One region of the Paenibacillus tianjinensis genome, then DNA from elsewhere that is predicted to be linked to it. Evidence: riboswitches for the same ligand, from Rfam matches in the RefSeq annotation. Region 1 holds a riboswitch; each other region holds the start of a gene.
What was found. Region 1 has a riboswitch for thiamine pyrophosphate ahead of JRJ22_RS08915 (thiamine phosphate synthase). Riboswitches for the same ligand answer to the same signal wherever they lie in the genome.

Region 1 (6,799 bases):
TCAAGATTGAGGAGCTGATTACCGGACAGAAGGGACTGAAGCCGAACGTAGACTTCTATTCCGCTTCGGTCTATACACAGCTGGGCATTGAGCGTGAGCTGTTTACGCCGATTTTTGCGATCAGCCGGACTTCGGGCTGGACAGCGCATATTCTGGAGCAGTACGAGGACAACCGCATTATCCGCCCGCGTGCTGAATACACAGGAATGCTTGAGCAGAAATATGTGCCGGTAGACGAGAGATAATTAAGAGGACTTGCAGGCTCCATCGCCCCTTAGTAGAATTATAGGTACGCAGCGCGTATCGGCGGACCCGGCAGACGTTTCCCAGGGAGCTTCTTGAACAGAGAGCTAACCCGGGAAGCGGCTGCTGAACTAAACTAGCTTAAGCTAATGCTTCCGGAGCAGGTTTGTAGTAGTAACGTCTAGGTAGCGTAGCCCACAAAACTTTTAGGAGGAATCCCCACAAATGTTGAAATTGGAGAAATACGATCTGCCGACAGAAGGCGAACAAATCACGATTGAAAATGGCAAACTGGTGGTTCCGGCTCATCCGATCATTCCGTTTATCGAAGGCGACGGCACAGGCCGCGACATCTGGAAAGCCTCCAAGCGTGTGCTTGATGCTGCTGTAGACAAAGCTTACGGCGGGGAGAAAAAGATAGCCTGGTACGAAGTGTTTGCCGGCGAGAAAGCCTTCAATACATATGGTGAATGGCTGCCGAACGATACGCTGGAAGCAATCCGCGAGTACATCGTAGCGATCAAAGGACCACTGACGACGCCAATCGGCGGCGGTATCCGCTCACTCAACGTGGCGCTGCGCCAGGAGCTGGATCTCTACGTATGCTTGCGTCCGGTGCGTTATTTTGACGGAGTTCCTTCACCGGTGAAACATCCGGAGCTGGTGGACATGGTTATTTTCCGGGAGAATACAGAGGACATTTATGCCGGTATCGAGTATAAAGAAGGCTCTGAGGAAGTGAAGAAAGTTATCGAGTTCCTGCAGAAGGAAATGGGCGTGAACAAGATCCGCTTCCCGGAAACATCCGGAATCGGCATCAAGCCGGTATCCTCTGAAGGCTCGAAGCGCCTCGTCCGTGCTGCGGTGGAATATGCAATCAAGCATGGCCGCAAGAGTGTGACGCTGGTGCACAAGGGAAACATCATGAAATTCACCGAAGGCGCATTTAAGAACTGGGGATACGAAGTGGCTGAGCAGGAGTTCGGCGATAAAGTGTTTACCTGGAATCAATATGATGTCATCAAGGAGCGTGACGGAGAAGCAGCGGCGAATGCGGCCCAGAAGGAAGCGGAAGCCGCCGGCAAAATCATCGTTAAAGACGCCATTGCGGACATCGCGCTGCAGCAGGTGCTGACCCGCCCGACCGACTTTGACGTAATCGCTACACTGAATCTTAACGGGGACTACCTGTCTGATGCACTGGCTGCACAAATCGGCGGCATCGGAATCGCACCAGGAGCCAATATTAACTATATAACAGGCCATGCGATCTTCGAAGCTACTCACGGAACGGCCCCTAAATATGCGGACAAGGATGTTGTAAATCCTGGTTCAGTAATTCTTTCCGGTGTTATGCTGCTTGAGCATCTCGGCTGGCAGGAAGCGGCAGATCTGATCTATAAAGGCATGAGCACTGCGATCAACAACAAGACAGTAACTTATGACTTTGCCCGCCAGATGGAAGGCGCGACAGAGCTGAAGTGCTCGGCATTCGCCGACGAAATTATCAATCACCTGTAAGGTATTCACAGCGGATCGGGCTGAAGGAGCGTATGCTCCGGAGGCCCGTTTTGTGCGAAGATAAGCATTAATAAAATTTTAATAAAAATTAGGAGGTCCACCTGTGGCCATCAAACGTTATAAAATTACAGTCGTAGGCGCCGGTTTTACCGGAGCTACTACGGCGCTTATGCTTGCACAGAAAGAACTGGGAAATGTAGTACTGCTTGATATTCCACAGCTGGAGAATCCGACCAAGGGGAAGGCGCTCGACATGCTGGAAGCCGCTCCTGTGCAGAAGTTCGACAGCCAGATTACCGGCACTTCAGATTATGAGGATGCAGCGGATTCTGATATCGTTATTATCACAGCAGGGATTGCCCGCAAGCCGGGAATGAGCCGCGATGATTTGGTAAACACCAATGCCGGTATTGTCAAATCCGTTTGCGAGAACATTAAGCGTGTGGCACCGGAGTCTATCGTCATCATCCTGAGCAATCCGGTGGATGCGATGACTTATGCCGCTTATCATGCGCTGGGGTTCCCCAAAAACCGCGTAATCGGTCAGTCAGGTGTGCTGGATACGGCACGTTACTGCACGTTTATTGCCCAGGAGCTGAACGTTTCGGTTGAGGATGTGCGCGGCTTCGTGCTTGGCGGACATGGAGACGATATGGTTCCTCTTGTACGCTACTCCAGTGTAGGCGGTATTCCGATTGACAAGCTGATTCCAGCGCAGCGCATTGAAGAGATTGTACAGCGCACCCGCGTTGGCGGTGGAGAAATTGTTAGCCTGCTTGGCAACGGCAGCGCTTATTATGCGCCGGCGGCCTCCCTGGTGCAGATGACAGAAGCAATTCTCAAAGATAAGAAACGGATCATCCCTGTCATTGCCCTGCTGGAAGGGGAATATGGCTATGACGGGTTGTTCATGGGTGTTCCAACCCTGCTTGGCGCGGACGGCATTGAGAAGATCTATGAATTGGAGCTTACCGCTGAAGAGCAGGCAGCCCTGGATAAGTCGGCAGATTCAGTACGTGCAGTAACTTCTGCAGTTACACTCTAGGAATATACGGATAGCAGCCCCCATTTTTTAAATAGAAATGGGGGTTTTCTTTTCTTGTGGGATTTAGTCAGGTATAATTGGAATGTAACATATATCACAGCGACTAATGGAGGAGGTAAAGGATGGACCGTTTTTTATTTTTCCTACATATGATCGGGACGCTGGCACTCGGGTTTTATCTGGTGCTCCCTTTTATTCTGAGCGGTGCACAGAAGCTTTCCGCTCCGGCTAAAGAGGGCACGCTCAGTGCAGTTAGCGGCTTCAACCGCTTTGCCCAGTATGGTCTGGTCATTCAGCTGTTAACTGGCGGTTATATGATGTCACAAGGAGATTATACTGTGGCATGGATGGCAGTAGTTGTAGTACTGCTCCTGGCCATGTTCGCGCTGGGCGGCATCATGAACAAGCCGCTCCGCCTGGCTGCAGCCGGAATCCGCGAGAACCGCGATGTAACTGCCCATACAGGTAAGCTGCGGACGATGAGCCTGCTGCTTATGGTTGTATTGATTCTTATGATTTTCTTCATGGTGTACAGACACATTATTTAAGACCGGAGAATGAGGAATTGCCCTGGCGGCCGCGGCTGCTGGGGCAATTTGTGTTGTCCGGGTATATTTTACTCCAGTTCCTCCAGCTCCAGGATATGATACTTCACGAATTCGGCAAAAATCTGCGGCGGCAGCAGACCGCGGAGCAGGTCCTTTGTACACCATCTGTAGTCGGTATGCTCTTCTGACAGCCGGATGACCTGTTCCGCACTGCGGCATAGATAGGTGATAATTATAACCTGCCTCGCTGGATCGGTTAAGAAGGATGCCGCATACAGCAGATTATCCACAGTGACCGTTAAACCGGTCTCCTCCTTAATTTCTCTTACCAGAGCGGCCTCCAGGCCTTCTCCGAACTCTATTTTTCCACCGGCGCACTCCCAGGTGCCCCCGCCTACAGCATCTGCAGACGCACGCTGGACCAGCAGGATTTTTCCTTCGTTGATGATGACACCTTTGACAGCGACGATAATATTACGGTTATTTTTAGTCATGCAGCACACCTCCCTCATTGCTACTATCTGATACAGTCTATTCTTCAGTATATAAAGCTTCCGCGTGAAAAACGACAGTATTTTCGTTTGACCGCCGCTTAACTGTGGTAAGTAACATATCGTAAAGCCATTTTGTACCTAAGTCCAGTATAGTGCATAACCTCCCCATCCTGAGCCATCCTAAGATGATGAAATTTACCATCCATGTGTAAAAGCGAAAGGAGAATGGATCATGCCAGATAACAAACAGCCACAAAAAACCCTGCCTCCGCAGGAGCAGGACCGCCAGCCGGGAATTGAAAGTCAAATGAACCCGCTGCCTGAATTTGAGACATCAGCCTATAAAGCAGCAGGCAAGCTGCTGGGTAAAGCTGCCCTTATAACCGGTGGAGACAGCGGAATCGGACGTGCGGTTGCCGTGCATTTTGCCAAGGAGGGTGCGGATGTCGTTATTTCCTATCTGAACGAACACAGCGACGCCGAGGAAACCAAAAGACAGGTGGAACAGGAAGGACGAAAGTGTATCCTGATTGCCGGCGATATCGGCGTAGAAGCCTTCTGTCAGGATCTGATCAACAAGACGGTGGAGGGGCTCGGCAAGCTGGATATCCTGATCAACAATGCCGCCGAGCAGCATCCGCAGGATAAGATTGAGGACATCACTGCTGAACAGCTGGAGCGGACCTTCCGCACGAATATCTTTTCGATGTTCTATCTGACCAAAGCGGCCATGCCTCATCTCAAAAAAGGGTCCACGATCATTAACACGACTTCCATTACGGCTTACAGGGGGAGCCCTCAGCTGCTGGACTATTCTTCCACCAAGGGAGCGATTCTCAGCTTTACCCGCTCACTGTCAATGAATCTGGCGGATAAAGGCATCAGAGTCAATGCTGTAGCTCCGGGCCCGATCTGGACACCGCTGATTCCATCCACCTTTGACGCGAAGAAGGTCAGTGAGTTCGGCGGCACACAGCCGATGAAGCGTCCGGGACAGCCGGAGGAGCTGGCACCAGCCTATGTGTATCTGGCTTCCAGCGATTCATCCTATGTAAGCGGCCAAGTTATTCATGTGAATGGCGGCGAAATTATTAACGGCTGACAGGCTAGCTTTTTGTAGGAATATTATGTTAATATAGACCACGTTAGCAAACAGCATATGAAATTGTCACTAGGGGTGCCGCGAGGCTGAGACGAACTTACGGTTCGGACCCTTTGAACCTGATCTGGTTTATACCAGCGTAGGAAAGTGGAGAATGAATTGACTGCAGCGCAGCGGGTTTAGAAGCTCAGCCCGTATTTCTGTATACATTTATGACTGCCTCCTATTGCGGGGGCAGTTTTTTTTGCGTTTGGTGTTATCAAGGGGGAAGGAAGGTGACTAAAGCTGGCTGAAATTCATTTGATTTCGGACGGGAGGCTGGATGCGGCTCACTTTGCGGCAATGGCGGCCGCTATTCATCCGCAGCTGGACTTTATTCATCTGCGGGAAAAGCAGCGGTCCGCCCGGGAGCTGCTGGACATGACCGGAAAGCTCCTACTGGCGGGGGTTCCATCATCCAAGCTGGTCATCAATGACCGGGTGGATGTTGCGCTGGCGGCCGGAGCGGCTGGTGTTCAGCTGGCCTGGCACAGCCTTCCGCTATCTGCCGCACGTGCCGCTGCTCCCGTACTGCGGCTGGGAAAGTCAGTGCATTCTGTGCAGGAGGCGGAGGAAGCAGGCAGGCAGGGGGCTGATTTCTGCCTGTTCGGGCATGTGTTTCCTTCGGTCTGCAAGCCGGGCCAGCAGGAGCGTGGCCTTGCACAGCTGGCGGATGCTGTGCGTGTGTGCGGTATTCCGCTGATCGCGATCGGCGGGATTACACCGGCCAATACCGGATTAGTCCTCCGGCAGGGGGCGGCTGGCATTGCAGTAATGTCCGGCATTTGCAGTGCGGATGACCCGCTGGCTGCCATACGTGCCTATAGGAGAGCAGTTATACAGGCTGAAGATAAAGGAGGTGAGGGGGCATGAAGCTAATTATCAACGGCAAACCCGGAGAATTTGCGGACGACTGCCGGACTGTGGCTGATCTGCTGAGCCTGCCGCAATGGAACAAACGGCTGGTCATTGTAGAGCTGAACGGTGACATTGTTGGCAAAGATCATTACATAAACACTGCGCTAGGAGAAGGCGACCGGATTGAGCTTGTTCATTTTGTCGGCGGGGGCTGAGGACACATTATCTTTCTCCCGGCAGTAATTGTCCGGTGTTCCGCCCTTCAATCAGCAAGTTCAATTTATTTAATATATTTCATATCAGGAGGCGAACCCCATGTCAGATCCTTTTGTACTCGGCGGTATTCCATTAACCAGCCGCTTGTTTATAGGAACCGGTAAATACAGCCGTAATACGCTGATCCCTGAGGTTGTAGCATCGTCAGGCTCACAGGTAATTACAGTAGCCCTGCGCCGGGTTGATCCGCAGAGCCAAGAGAATATTATGAATTATATTCCTTCCCAGATGACGCTGCTTCCCAATACCTCCGGCGCACGCACTGCAGAAGAGGCCGTCCGCATAGCCAGACTGGCCAGAGCAGCCGGTCTCGGCAACTGGGTGAAAATTGAGGTGATCAGCGACCAGAAGTATCTGCTGCCTGATAATAGCGAAACCATCCGCGCTACAGAAATACTCGCCGCCGAGGGCTTCGTGGTGCTTCCTTATATGAGTCCGGATCTGTCCGCTGCACTGCGGATGAAGGCAGCCGGCGCCGCAGCCATTATGCCGCTGGGGGCTCCAATCGGCTCGAATCGCGGCTTGCAGACCAAAGAGCTGTTGCGCATTCTGATTTCAGAGGTGGATCTTCCCATTATTGTAGATGCCGGAATCGGCAGACCCTCAGAAGCTGCAGAAGCGATGGAAATGGGCGCTTCCGCTGTCCTGCTGAATACAGCCATTGCGACCGCCC
Region 2 (6,799 bases), 540 kb from region 1:
AAACCCCAGACTGTCCTCTATCGCCGCCTGGATGAAGGCCTTCGCCGTTGAAATGGCCTCCGTTACCGTATTCCCTTTGGCAAGTCCGGATGCAATTGCCGCTGAGTAGGTGCAGCCTGTCCCATGAGTATGCCGGGTAGCAATCCGCGGACCGTCCATGTATATGAACTCCTGGCCGTCATAGAGCAAATCAAGTACTCCGGAAGTCCCATCATCGTGGCCGCCTTTGAGGACCACATACTGCGGGCCCATGGCATGAAGAAGCCGTGCGGCTCTTTCACGGTCCGGGAGTCCAGAAATGGTCATTCCTGTTAATATTTCCGCCTCGGGAATATTTGGGGTCACGACAAGGGCAAGCGGGAGCAGCTCTGCAATTAGTGCTCTAACAGCTTCCTGCTGCAGCAGCGGGGAGCCGCCTTTGGCGACCATCACGGGATCAACGACCAGTGAGTTCCAGCCATATTGCCTGATCTTCCCGGCCACGATCCGGATAATTTCACTGCTGAACAGCATGCCGGTTTTTACAGCATCCGGCTGCAGATCGGCCCCGATCGAATCCAGCTGGGCGGTAACGGCTTCAGATTCCAGCGGATAGACCGCCTGAACGCCGAGCGTATTCTGTGCAGTCACAGCCGTAAGTGCCGACATGCCATATACGCCCAGCTCCTGGAATGTTTTGAGATCAGCCTGGATACCCGCTCCGCCGCCGCTGTCCGATCCGGCGATAGTAAGTGCTTTAACTACTCTAGTCATGTGGAATCTCCTTCTGTACGCAGACGGTTATTGATTAACTAGTTCGATCCGTGATTTCGCGTTATAGATTTGTGGTGTGACCATAGCCAGCTGGTTCAGGAATTCGATTTGGAAGTCTCCCGGACCTTTGTGTGCGGTCAGCTCTGCAGCAATCTCTGCGGCTACGCCATAGAAGGAAATAGCTTCCGCTGCGGCTTCCAGCCAGTCGCCTTCACTGACAGCGAGAAAGGCCCCGACGACAGCGCTCAGCAGGCAGCCGGTACCTGTCACTTTGGTTAAGACCGGGTGGCCGTTGCTGACAATGAAAGTGCGGCTGCCATCGGTAATAATATCTTCTTTACCGGTAATGATGACCACAGAGCCGAGCTTGAGCGCTGCCTTGTTGGCAAGAGCAATGACGTCTCCGTCGCCTGCTCCGGCATCTACGCCTTTGCTGGCCCAGCTCTCTCCGGCAACATTGGCTACTTCGGCGACATTTCCGCGCAGTGCGGTAATCTGCATCTCATTCAGCAGTCTTTGTGTGACCTCGCTGCGGTAAGCTGTGGCTCCGGCTCCCACCGGATCAAGCACCAGCGGTACATTATGAGTGTTGGCAGATTGTCCGGCCAGCACCATCGAAGCGATTAACTGCTCGTTCAGTGTGCCGATATTCAGCACCACAGCCCCCGACATAGCGGCTACATCCGCTACCTCTTCAGGGGCATCGGCCATAAACGGGGATGCGCCCAGTGCGAGCAGGCCGTTTGCCGAGAAATTGGCAACTACAATATTCGTAATGTTATGAACGAGCGGATTCAGTTCACGTACTTTGGCTAAATAAGACATGATTAGTCCTCCTAAAAGTTTTGTTAGCGTAATCTTCATTGAGTGGCTCCGGCAAAACTGGCATCGGAAGCAATACTTAAGTTTTGTTAGCTTATGTTTTCTTGAATTTCTCCGACAGAACTTGCTTCGTAAGGTTAGGCTTAAGTTTTGTTAACGAATGCTCATTTGTTTCGATAAACCTGAGCGCCTTTGTAAATAGTTGTAACTTGTACAATTAAAAATCGTTTTCTAGCTATTCCAGTCCTGTAATTGCACTTTGTACAATTAGAATAAGAGATAGGAGGGAATATGGTGATTTTGCTGGATTTTAAGTGTATGAAGTGCAATAAAAGCTTAATAAGACGCAAATTTTCCGAAAATAACTGTACGAAATGCAGTTAGCGAAGGAGATGCCGTCAAACCACAAATCCACAAATCTGCAAATCCGCAAATCCACAAATCCGTAAATCTGCAAACCCACATATCCCCAAATCTAATAATCTATAATCTATAATCTACTAATCTATAAGTCTACAAATCTACGAAAGCCCCGCTGCTCCCGGTCTCTCCCGTCAGCAGCCCGTTTTCGGCCAGCCAGTCCGCAACCTTGCTCCAGAATTCCGGGTCCTGATACCCGAAGGGACGGGTACCTGCATCCATCAGCGGCAGCAGAATTCTGAGACTTTGCCGCTCGATCTCCGGATCGAGCGGAGCCGTGCTGTCCTCATGGGCCAGCAGGATATCCAGCGCCTTTTCCGGTTGATCCTGCACAAACTGCTGCCCCTTGCGGGCTGCATTCATGAATTTGCTGAAATATTCCTGTGAATCCTTGAGACCCTGCTCACTTGCAACCAGCACAAGCTCATAATAGTCGGGCACGCCATACTTAGTCGGGTCGATGGAGACGACGGGATGCTTCTCTTTGTCTAAAATCAGCTGCTCATGATTAATGAAACCGCCAATGATTCCGTCAACCCGTCCCGTACTAATAGCGGGAATCAGATCGAAACCCACATCGATCATATTCAGCTTTTGCGGATCGCCGCCGTCATGTTTGACCATCGTCCGGAGCATGGCTTCATAGAGCGGAATGGAGGAGTAACCGGCTGTTTTACCGGAGAGATCCTTAGGGCTTACGATACCGCTGTCCGCCGGAACAAGCAGATGATTCAGCGGATGCCTTACGAGTGCAGCGATCGATTTCACGGGAATCTGTTCCGCACGTGCCATCAGCATCTGGGGCTGATAGCTGAGTGCCAGATCTACTTTACCTGCAGCAACCAGCTTCAGGGCGTCATTGCTGTCTGCCGGCATCTGAATCTCTACATCCAGCCCTTCCTCGGCAAAATATCCGTTCTGCTGCGCAGCATAGAGAAAGGTATGGACCGCATTTGGATACCAGTCCAGCATAACCTTCAACTTATGCGGCTGCCCGCCGCCACTTTCGGGAACAGCAGACGGCGCGGAATCAGCAGAGTCAGAACCGCTGCAGCCGCTGACTGCAGTGAGCAGAATGATCAGCAAGAACATAGGAGTATAACGGTGCAGGATACTTTTTCGTGAATGCTTAGGACTTAAGGAGTTGCTCATCGGTGGAAGCCTCTTTTCTTCAACAATATTTTTTCAATGACAATAATACATAGAAACAGCACGATTCCGAGAACAGAGAGCAGGCAGACTGCGGCGAACATTTCAGCGCTCTGCAGGTTGCCGGCCATACGCCGGCTGTAATAGCCAAGGCCCATGCTGCCTCCAAGCCATTCGCCGATTGTGGCGCCAATGACACAGTAGACGATGGATAGCTTAAGCCCGGAGAAGAATGCAGGCATAGCCAGCGGGATTTGTATCTTGACTAGCAGCTGGCGGCGGTTCGCACCGAGTGTAAGCAGCAGCTCCCGGTATTGCTCACCGCTTTTATGCAGGCCATCGTATGTACCGACAACGACCGGAAAGAAAGCTGTTAAGAAGACGACCGCCACCTTGCCACCGAGTGTGTAGCCGAACCACATAATAAAAATAGGTGAAAGGGCGATCAGCGGAATCGTCTGGCTGACAATAAGCAAAGGATAAACCGCTTTTGCCAACGGCCGGGACAGGTGCATCGAGATTCCAAGCAGAGTTCCGCAGACCACAGATGCTGCGAATCCAAGCAGCGTTTCCTGGAGTGTTACCGGCAAATGCAGACCGAACAGCAGGGAGCGCTGCTCCACTAGCGCGGTCCAGACCGAGGACGGGGCAGGAAGGATGAAGGGAGGGAAATGGCCCAAACGCACGGCCGCTTCCCAGACCAGGAGCACCAATAGGACTAGCAGGGCGGCAGGGCCATAATTCCTGAGCAGCCTGTTAATGGTGGACACTCTCATGCAGTCTCCGCTCCAGTTCTTCCCGCAGGACTATGAACTGCGGTTGATAGTTTAGTTGATAATGTCTGGGTCTCGGCAGATCAACGGTCATTTCGTGCAGTCCTTCACCGCTGCCGCCAGACATCAGATAGATCCGGTCGCTAAGCAGCAGCGCTTCTTCCAGATCGTGCGTGATGAACAGCACGGTTTTACCAAGCCCGCCCCACAGCTCCAGCAGCCAGCGGTGCAGCTCGCGTTTGGTGATGGCATCCAAAGCGCCAAAGGGCTCATCCAGCAGCAGCAGGTCATTTCCTGCGGCCAGTGTCCGCAGCAGCGCAACCCGCTGCCGCATTCCGCCGGACAGCTCCTGCGGGTAGGCCGCTTCCGTACCGGCGAGGCCGAAGCGGTGCAGCAGACCGCGGATCTGCTGCACCGCATCCTCTTTGCTGCTGTTTCGCCTCAGCTCCCAGGGAAGCAGACAATTGTCCAAAACTGTTCTCCAGGGCAGCAGCAGATCCTGCTGCGGCATATAGCCGATCTTACCCAGGCGCGTAGCGGCGTTTAAGGGCGGCAGGCCGCTGATCCGGATATCTCCGGCTGCGGGTTCCAGCAGGCCGGCGATGATTTTGAACAGGGTGCTTTTGCCGCAGCCGCTCGCGCCGACTACCGAGATGAACTCCCCCTGATATACTTCCATAGAGAGCTTTGAGAATATCGGCTGGCCATGGGCAGCGGCAAAAGAAAATTGAAGATCAGTAATGGAGAGCAGCACTGCTTGTATACCTCCTTAAATTACGAAGTGCAGTAAACGCAAGAAGACCCATACATTTCCGGAGGAAATGTATGGGTCTGAAAGTTTCAAATCGTTGGCAGGGATAACGCAACGCTGATCATTTCTGCTCCACTTCCCTCCGCTGGTATGATCCAGATCAGGTTCCAAGGGTCCGGAGCATAAACTCCGTCTCAGTCGGCCGACTCCCCTAGTGAAAAAACAGGTCAATATTCAATTCGTAATTGCTAATTAATATACCATAACTTAGCGGATTGTAAAGATAGTCTTCCTTAAAGCGGTTGAAGACCGCCCACGAACAACGCCAGGATTCCCGCTGTAATTTGCTCTTTGGTAGAGCCGTATTGCTTTTGTTGAAAAAGATACAAATCGGGGCTGAGCACGGCAATCAGTGCTGTTGCGGTGAACTGGGGATCAATTGCAGGGATCTCACCGGAAGCAGCGGCACGCCTTAACAGCTCCTTCAGAAAATCGTTCAGCCGCCGGAAGAAAGGATGCTCAAACTGGGTAAGCTGTTTTTTACCGGTGAACTCCGATTTGATCAGCTGAAGCAGCTCAGCATGCTGCTCAATGAAATCGACAATCCGGCCTATGCTGCTCCTTAAGTGGCCAAGTGCATCAGAACCGGATTCCGGGAACGCTAGCTCATGCTCCAGGCCGGTCAGAAACCGCTCCGTACTGTCCCGCAGCAGCATAGAACAAATTTCACCTTTGTCCGAAAAACGGCGGTAGAGGGAGCCTTGCCCGATGCCAGCCCGCTTGGCGATGGCGTGCATGCTGACGGCTTCCAGACCGCTGGCTATAAACAGCTCCCGTGCTGCCTCCAGGATACGCTGGACATAAGGATCTTGACTATTTTTTTCCGTGTTTGAAACGGGATTCGGATCTAAAGGTTTCATAATCTTTCCTTTCAGGGAACACTAATTTATTTGTAGTGCCGAAAGATTCATTTGACACAGCGGACAATTGTCCGTAGACTAATTGTGGATCAACGGACAATTGTCCGCTTAGCAATTATATAGATAAAGCTGTGCCGCGGTCAATGATCTCGCCGCAGCACAACATTAGGAGGAGAAGAAGCATGGAAGGTGCACTAAAGCAGGATGCTGAGTTTCGGTTAACCAGTATTCTGGTTCCGCTGCTGGCCATTATAGCCGGTGTTTTTATGGTTGTACTCGACAGTACAGCGATGAATGTGGCGCTGTCCACCCTGGTTAAGGATTTTCATACGAATTTAACGACGCTGCAATGGATCGTGACCGGGTATATGCTGGCACAGGCTTCGGTCATCCCGCTTTCGGGCTGGTTGTCCGACCGTTTCGGGGCCAAAACTGTTTTTTTGACGGCAGTGGTTGTATTTACGATAGGATCGATTCTGTGTGCAACCCCCAGCAGTGCGGAATGGCTGATTGCCTTCCGGGTGCTGCAGGGACTCGGCGGGGGCTGTGTTCTCCCGGTGGGGATGGCTTATGTATACAGACTGGCTCCGAAGAGCAAAGTAGGCATTGTAATGGGGATTATGGGGATTCCGGTGCTGTTCGCTCCGGCAATCGGGCCTGTATTGTCCGGCTGGCTGGTGCAGTATCATTCCTGGCGCTGGATCTTTCTGATTAATATTCCGATCGGCATCATCTGCGTGCTGATCGGCCTGCGGAAGCTGCCGAATTCGCAGCGCGGGCAAGTTCCTGGCATGGATAAGCTGGGGATGCTGCTTGGACCGCTGGCGTTTGCTTCACTGACTTACGGGGTCAGCCAAGGTGCTGAGAGCTGGACTTCAGACAAAACCCTCATCGGCTTGGCGCTGGGTGCGGTGGCTCTGATTGCTTTTGTAATTACGGAGCTGCGCTCGACAACTCCGCTGCTGGAGCTGCGCATTCTTCGCTCCATTGATTTCAGTACAGGGATTCTTGTCCAGTGGATTGCCCAATTCGGTCTGTACGGGGCATTGTTTCTGCTTCCGCAATTTCTGCAGCAGGCCCGGGGCTTCGGCGCTTTTGACACAGGACTGACCTTGCTCCCCCAGGCGATTGCTTCAGGTCTAATGATGCCTATTGCCGGGATTTTATTTGATAAAATCGGGGTACGATGGCTGGTGGTCTGCGGACTCACT
Region 3 (6,799 bases), 1.9 Mb from region 1:
CCGATGCCCTCAAGTAAGTAATATAAGCAACCAGGAATAAATGATGCACGATTCTGCATCCTTATATTGTTCACCGGAAACGCGGATAAGGCTGCTTCATGGAAGCCCCCACAGCCGTTTCTTCAAAGTAAATAATCACCCACTTGTAAGGAGGCCAATGTGATGTACAAAACAATTGTAATCGGAACAGGCCCGGCAGGGCTGACTGCCGCAATTTATTTGGCACGTGCCAACCTTAACCCGCTCGTAATTGAAGGCTTGCAGCCGGGAGGACAACTAACAACGACGACAGAAGTGGAGAACTTTCCGGGCTTTCCTGAAGGCATTCTTGGACCCGACCTGATGGACAACATGCGCAAGCAGGCTGAACGTTTCGGTGCAGAGTTTAAGAACGGCTGGGTCGATTCTGTGGATTTCTCGCAGCGGCCTTTCAAAGTAACCGTGGATGGGCTTGGTGTACTGGAGGCAGAGTCGGTTATTATCTCTACCGGGGCTTCGGCAAGATATCTGGGTATCCCCGGCGAGCAGGAGAATGTGGGGCGCGGGGTCAGCACATGCGCTACCTGTGACGGCTTCTTTTTCCGCGGCAAGAAAATTATTGTTGTCGGCGGCGGAGACTCCGCGATGGAGGAAGCCAGCTTCCTGACCCGCTTTGCCTCAAGTGTAACCCTGGTGCACCGCCGCGAGGAGCTGCGCGCTTCGAAGATTATGCAGGACCGGGCGCGTGAGAACAGCAAGGTGGCCTGGGCGCTTAACCGTACACCGCTGGAAGTGACCGTTAGCGACACGGGAGTCAAAGGGCTGACTGTGCGCAACAATGAGACAGGTCTGGAAGAACTGCTGGAAGCGGATGGTGTGTTCGTGGCAATCGGGCACACACCGAACACGGCATTCCTGGGCGGACAGATTACGACGGATGCTAACGGGTACATTGTCGTCAACCCGGGCACGACCGAAACGAACATTCCGGGCGTCTTTGCTTGCGGAGACGTGCAGGATACCCGTTACCGTCAGGCGATCTCTGCAGCCGGAACCGGATGCATGGCAGCTATGGATGCCGAGAAGTTCCTGGAAGGCACCATGGTGCATGATTGGAGTGAAACGCTGGATAAATGAGGATGAACCCTCGCCTTTACATCCAGCCGTTGACAGAGTATATCCGGGTAGAGTAGATTTAATGTAATTTAATAAGATGCCCACTAGGGGAGCCTGAATTGGCTGAGACGGAGAAAGTGAATTTCCGGACCCTTGAACCTGATCTGGATCATACCAGCGTAGGAAAGTGGAGCCGGACTTTTATTTCGTATAGCCTTCTTTGGCTGTTCCCAGATAAAGCCGCTCCAGGTGGAGCGGCTTTTTTGCTGCATATTCTTATTCAAAGACCACGTGTGAACACACCAATCTGAGGAGGAGAAACAATGGCAGGAACAGTGAAGCAGGAAAACGTAAATCTTTCGGTATTTCCGGGGAGCCGTAAAGTTTATGTAGAGGGTTCACGCCCGGACATCCAAGTCCCGATGCGTGAGATTAGTCTTACCCCTACAAGGGGAAGCGCCGGCGAAGAAATGAATGCGCCAGTGCGTGTGTACGATACGAGCGGGCTATATACCGATGACTTTGAACAAACGGATATACGGAAAGGCCTGCCGCCTCACCGGTTAGCCTGGATTGCAGAACGCGGCGATTCGGAGGAGTACGAGGGAGCAGCCCCGCAGGATGAGGGAAAAGGAAATGCCGCGGCCTGCGTGACAGAGACCTTTCCGGGATTGCAGCGGCGGCCTTTAAGAGCGCGTCCAGGTACCAATGTAACCCAGCTGCATTATGCACGGAAGGGAATCATTACCCCGGAGATGGAATATATTGCGATCCGCGAGAACATGAGTCCTGAATTTGTGAGAGACGAGGTAGCTGCCGGGCGTGCAATCATACCTGCTAATCTCAACCACCCGGAAAGTGAGCCGATGATCATCGGCCGTAATTTCCTGGTGAAGATTAACGCCAATATCGGCAATTCAGCAGTATCATCCTCTATCGAAGAGGAAGTGGAGAAAATGAGATGGGCCACCCGCTGGGGGGCAGACACCATAATGGATCTCTCCACCGGTAAAAAAATTCATGCCACCCGTGAATGGATTATCCGCAATTCTCCAGTACCGATCGGCACCGTTCCAATTTACCAGGCACTTGAAAAGGTAAACGGTAAGGCTGAAAATCTGACCTGGGAGATATACCGCGACACCCTCATTGAACAGGCGGAGCAGGGTGTGGACTACTTTACCATTCATGCCGGAGTGCTGCTGCGCTATATTCCGCTTACGGCCGGACGAATGACCGGGATTGTCTCCCGGGGCGGGTCCATTATGGCCGCCTGGTGTCTTGCCCATCATCAGGAGAGTTTCTTATATACGCATTTCGAGGACATTTGTGAAATTATGAAGACCTACGATATCGCCATTTCGCTGGGCGACGGACTGCGGCCGGGATCGATTGCCGATGCCAATGACGAAGCCCAGTTTGCTGAGCTGGAAACGCTGGGAGAGCTTACGGAAATTGCCTGGAAGCATGATGTTCAGGTTATGGTGGAGGGTCCCGGGCATGTGCCAATGCATAAAATCAAGGAAAACATGGATAAACAGCTGGACATCTGCCGGGAAGCCCCTTTTTATACACTGGGCCCGTTAACCACGGATATTGCTCCAGGCTATGACCATATCACCTCAGCAATTGGCGCTGCCATGATCGGCTGGTTCGGAACGGCGATGCTCTGTTATGTGACCCCCAAAGAGCATCTGGGACTCCCTGATAAAAATGATGTGCGCGAAGGTGTGATTACCTACAAAATCGCTGCCCATGCAGCCGATCTGGCCAAAGGGCATCCGGGTGCCCAGGACCGTGACAATGCGCTGTCCAAAGCACGGTTTGAATTCCGCTGGCGCGACCAGTTCCATCTGGCGCTCGATCCGGAGCGGGCACTGGAGTATCACGATGCGACTCTTCCCGCAGAAGGGGCCAAGACGGCGCATTTCTGTTCGATGTGCGGTCCGAACTTCTGCAGCATGCGGATTTCCCACGGCATTCAAGAATCAATGAACCAGCTCACCTAACAGGTGAAATACTAGGCTGTCTCCCAGGCTGTAAAAGGCTGAGGGAGACGGCCTTTTTTTGTCCGGAGTTGTGGTTCAGAGGCTGGGAAGCTTCTTTTTATACTTAGTGATTGCAATCACTATTGTCTTGTATGGCCTATGCTAAGCTGTTGTTGAGAAGAATTCTCACTAAAAAAGGAATGGTACACATGAACAAAGTGCTGAGAATGGATGAATCCATATTCGAGCTGGTAAGCCGGCATCCTGAGGTTACCGGCATTATGGTGGAGCTGGGGTTTCATGATATTGCGAAGCCGGGGATGCTGCAGACAGCAGGCCGGTTCATGACCCTGTCGAAGGGAATTAAGCTGCGGAGAATGGACCCGGATACCGTGCGGCAGACTTTTCAACGCCATGGGTTCGAGGTTCTTGAATAGAGCAAACCATAATGATAAGGAGAGATACCAATGAGTGAACTGATCAATAACCGTGAAGTGGACGTACCGGAACAGACCCGCCGCCAGGCGATGCTGAAGGAGATCATTAAAGAGCTGCACGCCGGTAAAAGTGTAGAGGAAGTCAAAGCGCGTTTTGCGGAAGCAGTGGGCGATGTGACGGTGGCGGAAATTTCGGCAATGGAACATTCGCTGATGACAGAGGAGGGCATTCCGGTAGCAGAGGTGCAGCGGCTGTGTTCGGTGCATACGGCCATCTTCAAGGGCTCGATCGAACAGATTCACCGTTCCACGAAGCCGCAGGAGCAGCCAGGCCATCCGGTGCACACCTTCAAGCTGGAGAACCGCGAAATTGAGCGGCTGGTGAACTTCCGTCTGGAGCTGCATGCCGGCAAGTTTCTGAAGAATGACAGCGAGGAGATCATCTTTAAGCTGCTGGAGGATCTCAGCCTGCTGCTGGATCTCGACAAGCATTACAGCCGCAAGGAGAATCTGCTGTTCCCTTATCTGGAGAAGTACGGGATTTACGGTCCGACTAAGGTAATGTGGGGAGTCGATGACGGCATCCGGGCCATGATCAAAGCAGCCAAAGCGGCACTCAGCCCATACAGCGGTAATAAGGAAGAGATTGGTGCCCAGTTAGCTGAAATCATCAAGGAAGTAAACGAGATGATCTTTAAGGAAGAGAATATTCTGCTGCCCATGGCGCTCGATAAGCTGACCGAAGACGAATGGGTCAAAATCGCCCGGGAAAGTGACGAGATCGGCTTCTGCCTGACCTCACCGGAGCAGGAGTGGATCCCGGAGCGTGCTGCTGAGCCGGAAGGAGCCGCTGTGCAGGAAGAATCTGCAGGCGAAAGCCCGCAGGGCTTTATCCGCTTTGAAACAGGCCTGCTCTCGCTCCATCAGCTGGAGACTGTGCTGAACCATCTGCCGGTGGATTTAACCTTTATTGACGAAAATGACGTTGTCCGTTATTTTTCACATGGTAAAGAACGGATCTTCGCCCGGACCAAGGCCGTTATTGGCCGTACGGTTCAGAACTGTCATCCTCCGCAAAGCGTACATGTGGTAGAGAAGCTGCTGGAGGACTTCAAGGCAGGACGCAAGGATGCAGAGGATTTCTGGATTGCTATCAAGGATAAGTTTATTTATATCCGTTATTTCGCTGTCCGCGATGAAGCGGGCCGCTACATGGGGACACTGGAATTTACCCAGAATATCGCCCCAATCCGCGCGCTGGAAGGCCAGAAACGGATATTGTCGGAATAAGGCCACAACTTTACAGAAGTACAAAAGGTGCGGTGCATGACAGATCGCGCCTTTTTGTGCACTTTATGAGCGGAAGAATTCATTTGGGGTTAAAGAGCCTGACCGGATGAACAGGTCATAGATTCAGGTGATAGCGCATACAACGTTAATATGACTGGGGAGGGCCTTGCAAGTGTTCTCTTAGACCTGTCCGGATTTGATTATTCTGTGCTTGGGACAAAGGATACACCCGGGTGTGTCGTCATTCCTTGACCGCAGGGAAGGCTTCTATTATAGTGGGTACGTAGGATTAACTATTTTAGCATAGAAAAAGGTGGCTTGTTACATGTCTGAACTTATCTACGTTGGCGTGGATTTAGGTGGAACCACGATTAAAGTTGGAATCTGCAATGCCGAGGGAACCCTGCTTCACACTTTTGAGGGACCTACGGGGACTGCAGATGGCGTTGATGCCGTTATCGATAATATCGAGAAGTATGTGCGCCAGATTGTGGAAGAATCCCCGTACTCTTGGGAACAGCTTGCCGGTGTAGGAGCAGGCCTGGCCGGATTTACGAATATTCGTGAAGGAATCATCATTCTTGCGCCTAACATAGGATTTAGAGATGTGCCGATCCGTTCTATTCTGGAAGGACGCCTTAACAAGCCAGTCAAAATAGACAATGACGCCAATGTGGCTGCACTGGGCGAGGCCTGGAGCGGCGCAGGACGCGGCATCGAGAATTGTGTCTGCTATACGCTGGGAACCGGTGTCGGCGGCGGGATCATCATTAACGGCAAGGTATACCAGGGCTTCGCCGGTCTGGCCGGAGAGCTTGGCCACATTTCCGTTGTGCCTGATCTGGAAGCCATTCAATGCGGCTGCGGCAACATGGGCTGCCTGGAAACCGTATCCTCTGCTACCGGCATTATCCGCATGGCTAATGATGCTGTAGCCCGCGGAGACCGCACCTCGCTCTCCATGGTGGAGAAGATTGCTGCGAAGGAAGTATTTGATGCTGCCAAGGCCGGCGACGAAGTAGCTCTGCGCATCGTTAACCGTGCAGCATTCTACCTGGGTAAATCGATGGCTGCAGTAGCGGCGGTGCTCAATCCGGAAGTGTTTATCGTTGGCGGCGGGGTTTCTAAAGCTGGTGACATTCTGTTTGATGAGGTTCGCCGTGTGTTCGCCAAGCTGGCTCCTGAACCGCTGCAAAAGGGCGTGACCATTGTACCGGCCGAGCTTGGAAATGATGCGGGGATTATTGGTGCAGCAGGTCTGCTGCTGCGTTCTTAATAGACTGGAATTATTCATATACTATTCTTAGGGAGGGGACGCTTTCATGACCGAATTGGAGCAATCCGGAGCGGCTAGTGCCACCCTGATCATTATTACGGGCATGTCGGGTGCAGGCAAAACCATTGCTGTACAAAGTCTGGAGGACCTGGGGTTCTTCTGTGTCGATAATCTGCCGCCGGTGCTAATTCCGAAGTTCGCCGAGCTGATTGAGCAGTCGAAGGGGAAGATCGCCAAGGTAGCGCTTGTAATTGATTTGCGGGGGCGGGAGTTTTTTACGGCTTTATCAGAATCGCTGACCTACATCAAGAACGAGTCAACGATCGGCTGCGAAATTCTGTTCCTGGATGCCACGGATTCCGTGCTGGTGCAGCGCTACAAGGAGAGCCGGAGGCATCATCCGCTGGCTCCGAAGGGCATGCCGCTTGACGGCATCCGCCTGGAGCGCCAAATGCTGGAGGAACTGAAGAATTCGGCTACTCTCTGTCTGGACACAAGCAGTATGAAGCCTGTACAGCTTAAGGAGAAGATCGTTTCAAGATTTTCTCATCTTGGAAAAAGTACACTCTCCGTTAACATTACTTCGTTCGGATTCAAGTATGGTATTCCGATTGATGCAGACCTCGTGTTTGATGTTCGCTTTTTGCCTAATCCGCATTATGTGGATCAACTGCGGCCCAAGACTGGCCAGGACAACGATGTTTACGAATATG

Region 2: linked by a shared signal. The riboswitch ahead of JRJ22_RS11500 (ABC transporter ATP-binding protein) and the one ahead of JRJ22_RS08915 (thiamine phosphate synthase) in region 1 are both predicted to bind thiamine pyrophosphate.
Region 3: linked by a shared signal. The riboswitch ahead of thiC (phosphomethylpyrimidine synthase ThiC) and the one ahead of JRJ22_RS08915 (thiamine phosphate synthase) in region 1 are both predicted to bind thiamine pyrophosphate.

What each region holds. Positions count from the first base shown of each region.
Region 1 is NZ_CP070969.1:2,067,253-2,074,051, forward strand. It holds gene citZ (citrate synthase) at 1-245, shown strand, start outside; gene icd (NADP-dependent isocitrate dehydrogenase) at 469-1,764, shown strand; gene mdh (malate dehydrogenase) at 1,868-2,809, shown strand; gene JRJ22_RS08900 (hypothetical protein) at 2,932-3,357, shown strand; gene JRJ22_RS08905 (NUDIX hydrolase) at 3,426-3,851, opposite strand; gene JRJ22_RS08910 (SDR family oxidoreductase) at 4,084-4,953, shown strand; TPP riboswitch at 5,015-5,116, shown strand; gene JRJ22_RS08915 (thiamine phosphate synthase) at 5,254-5,865, shown strand; gene thiS (sulfur carrier protein ThiS) at 5,862-6,065, shown strand; gene JRJ22_RS08925 (thiazole synthase) at 6,166-6,799, shown strand, end outside.
Region 2 is NZ_CP070969.1:2,611,175-2,617,973, forward strand. It holds gene thiD (bifunctional hydroxymethylpyrimidine kinase/phosphomethylpyrimidine kinase) at 1-753, opposite strand, end outside; gene thiM (hydroxyethylthiazole kinase) at 781-1,578, opposite strand; gene JRJ22_RS11490 (ABC transporter substrate-binding protein) at 2,089-3,147, opposite strand; gene JRJ22_RS11495 (ABC transporter permease) at 3,144-3,914, opposite strand; gene JRJ22_RS11500 (ABC transporter ATP-binding protein) at 3,901-4,671, opposite strand; TPP riboswitch at 4,789-4,891, opposite strand; gene JRJ22_RS11505 (TetR/AcrR family transcriptional regulator) at 4,962-5,588, opposite strand; gene JRJ22_RS11510 (DHA2 family efflux MFS transporter permease subunit) at 5,771-6,799, shown strand, end outside.
Region 3 is NZ_CP070969.1:166,613-173,411, forward strand. It holds gene trxB (thioredoxin-disulfide reductase) at 163-1,116, shown strand; TPP riboswitch at 1,192-1,298, shown strand; gene thiC (phosphomethylpyrimidine synthase ThiC) at 1,419-3,104, shown strand; gene JRJ22_RS00845 (DUF1858 domain-containing protein) at 3,293-3,520, shown strand; gene JRJ22_RS00850 (DUF438 domain-containing protein) at 3,551-4,810, shown strand; gene JRJ22_RS00855 (ROK family glucokinase) at 5,136-6,086, shown strand; gene rapZ (RNase adapter RapZ) at 6,133-6,799, shown strand, end outside.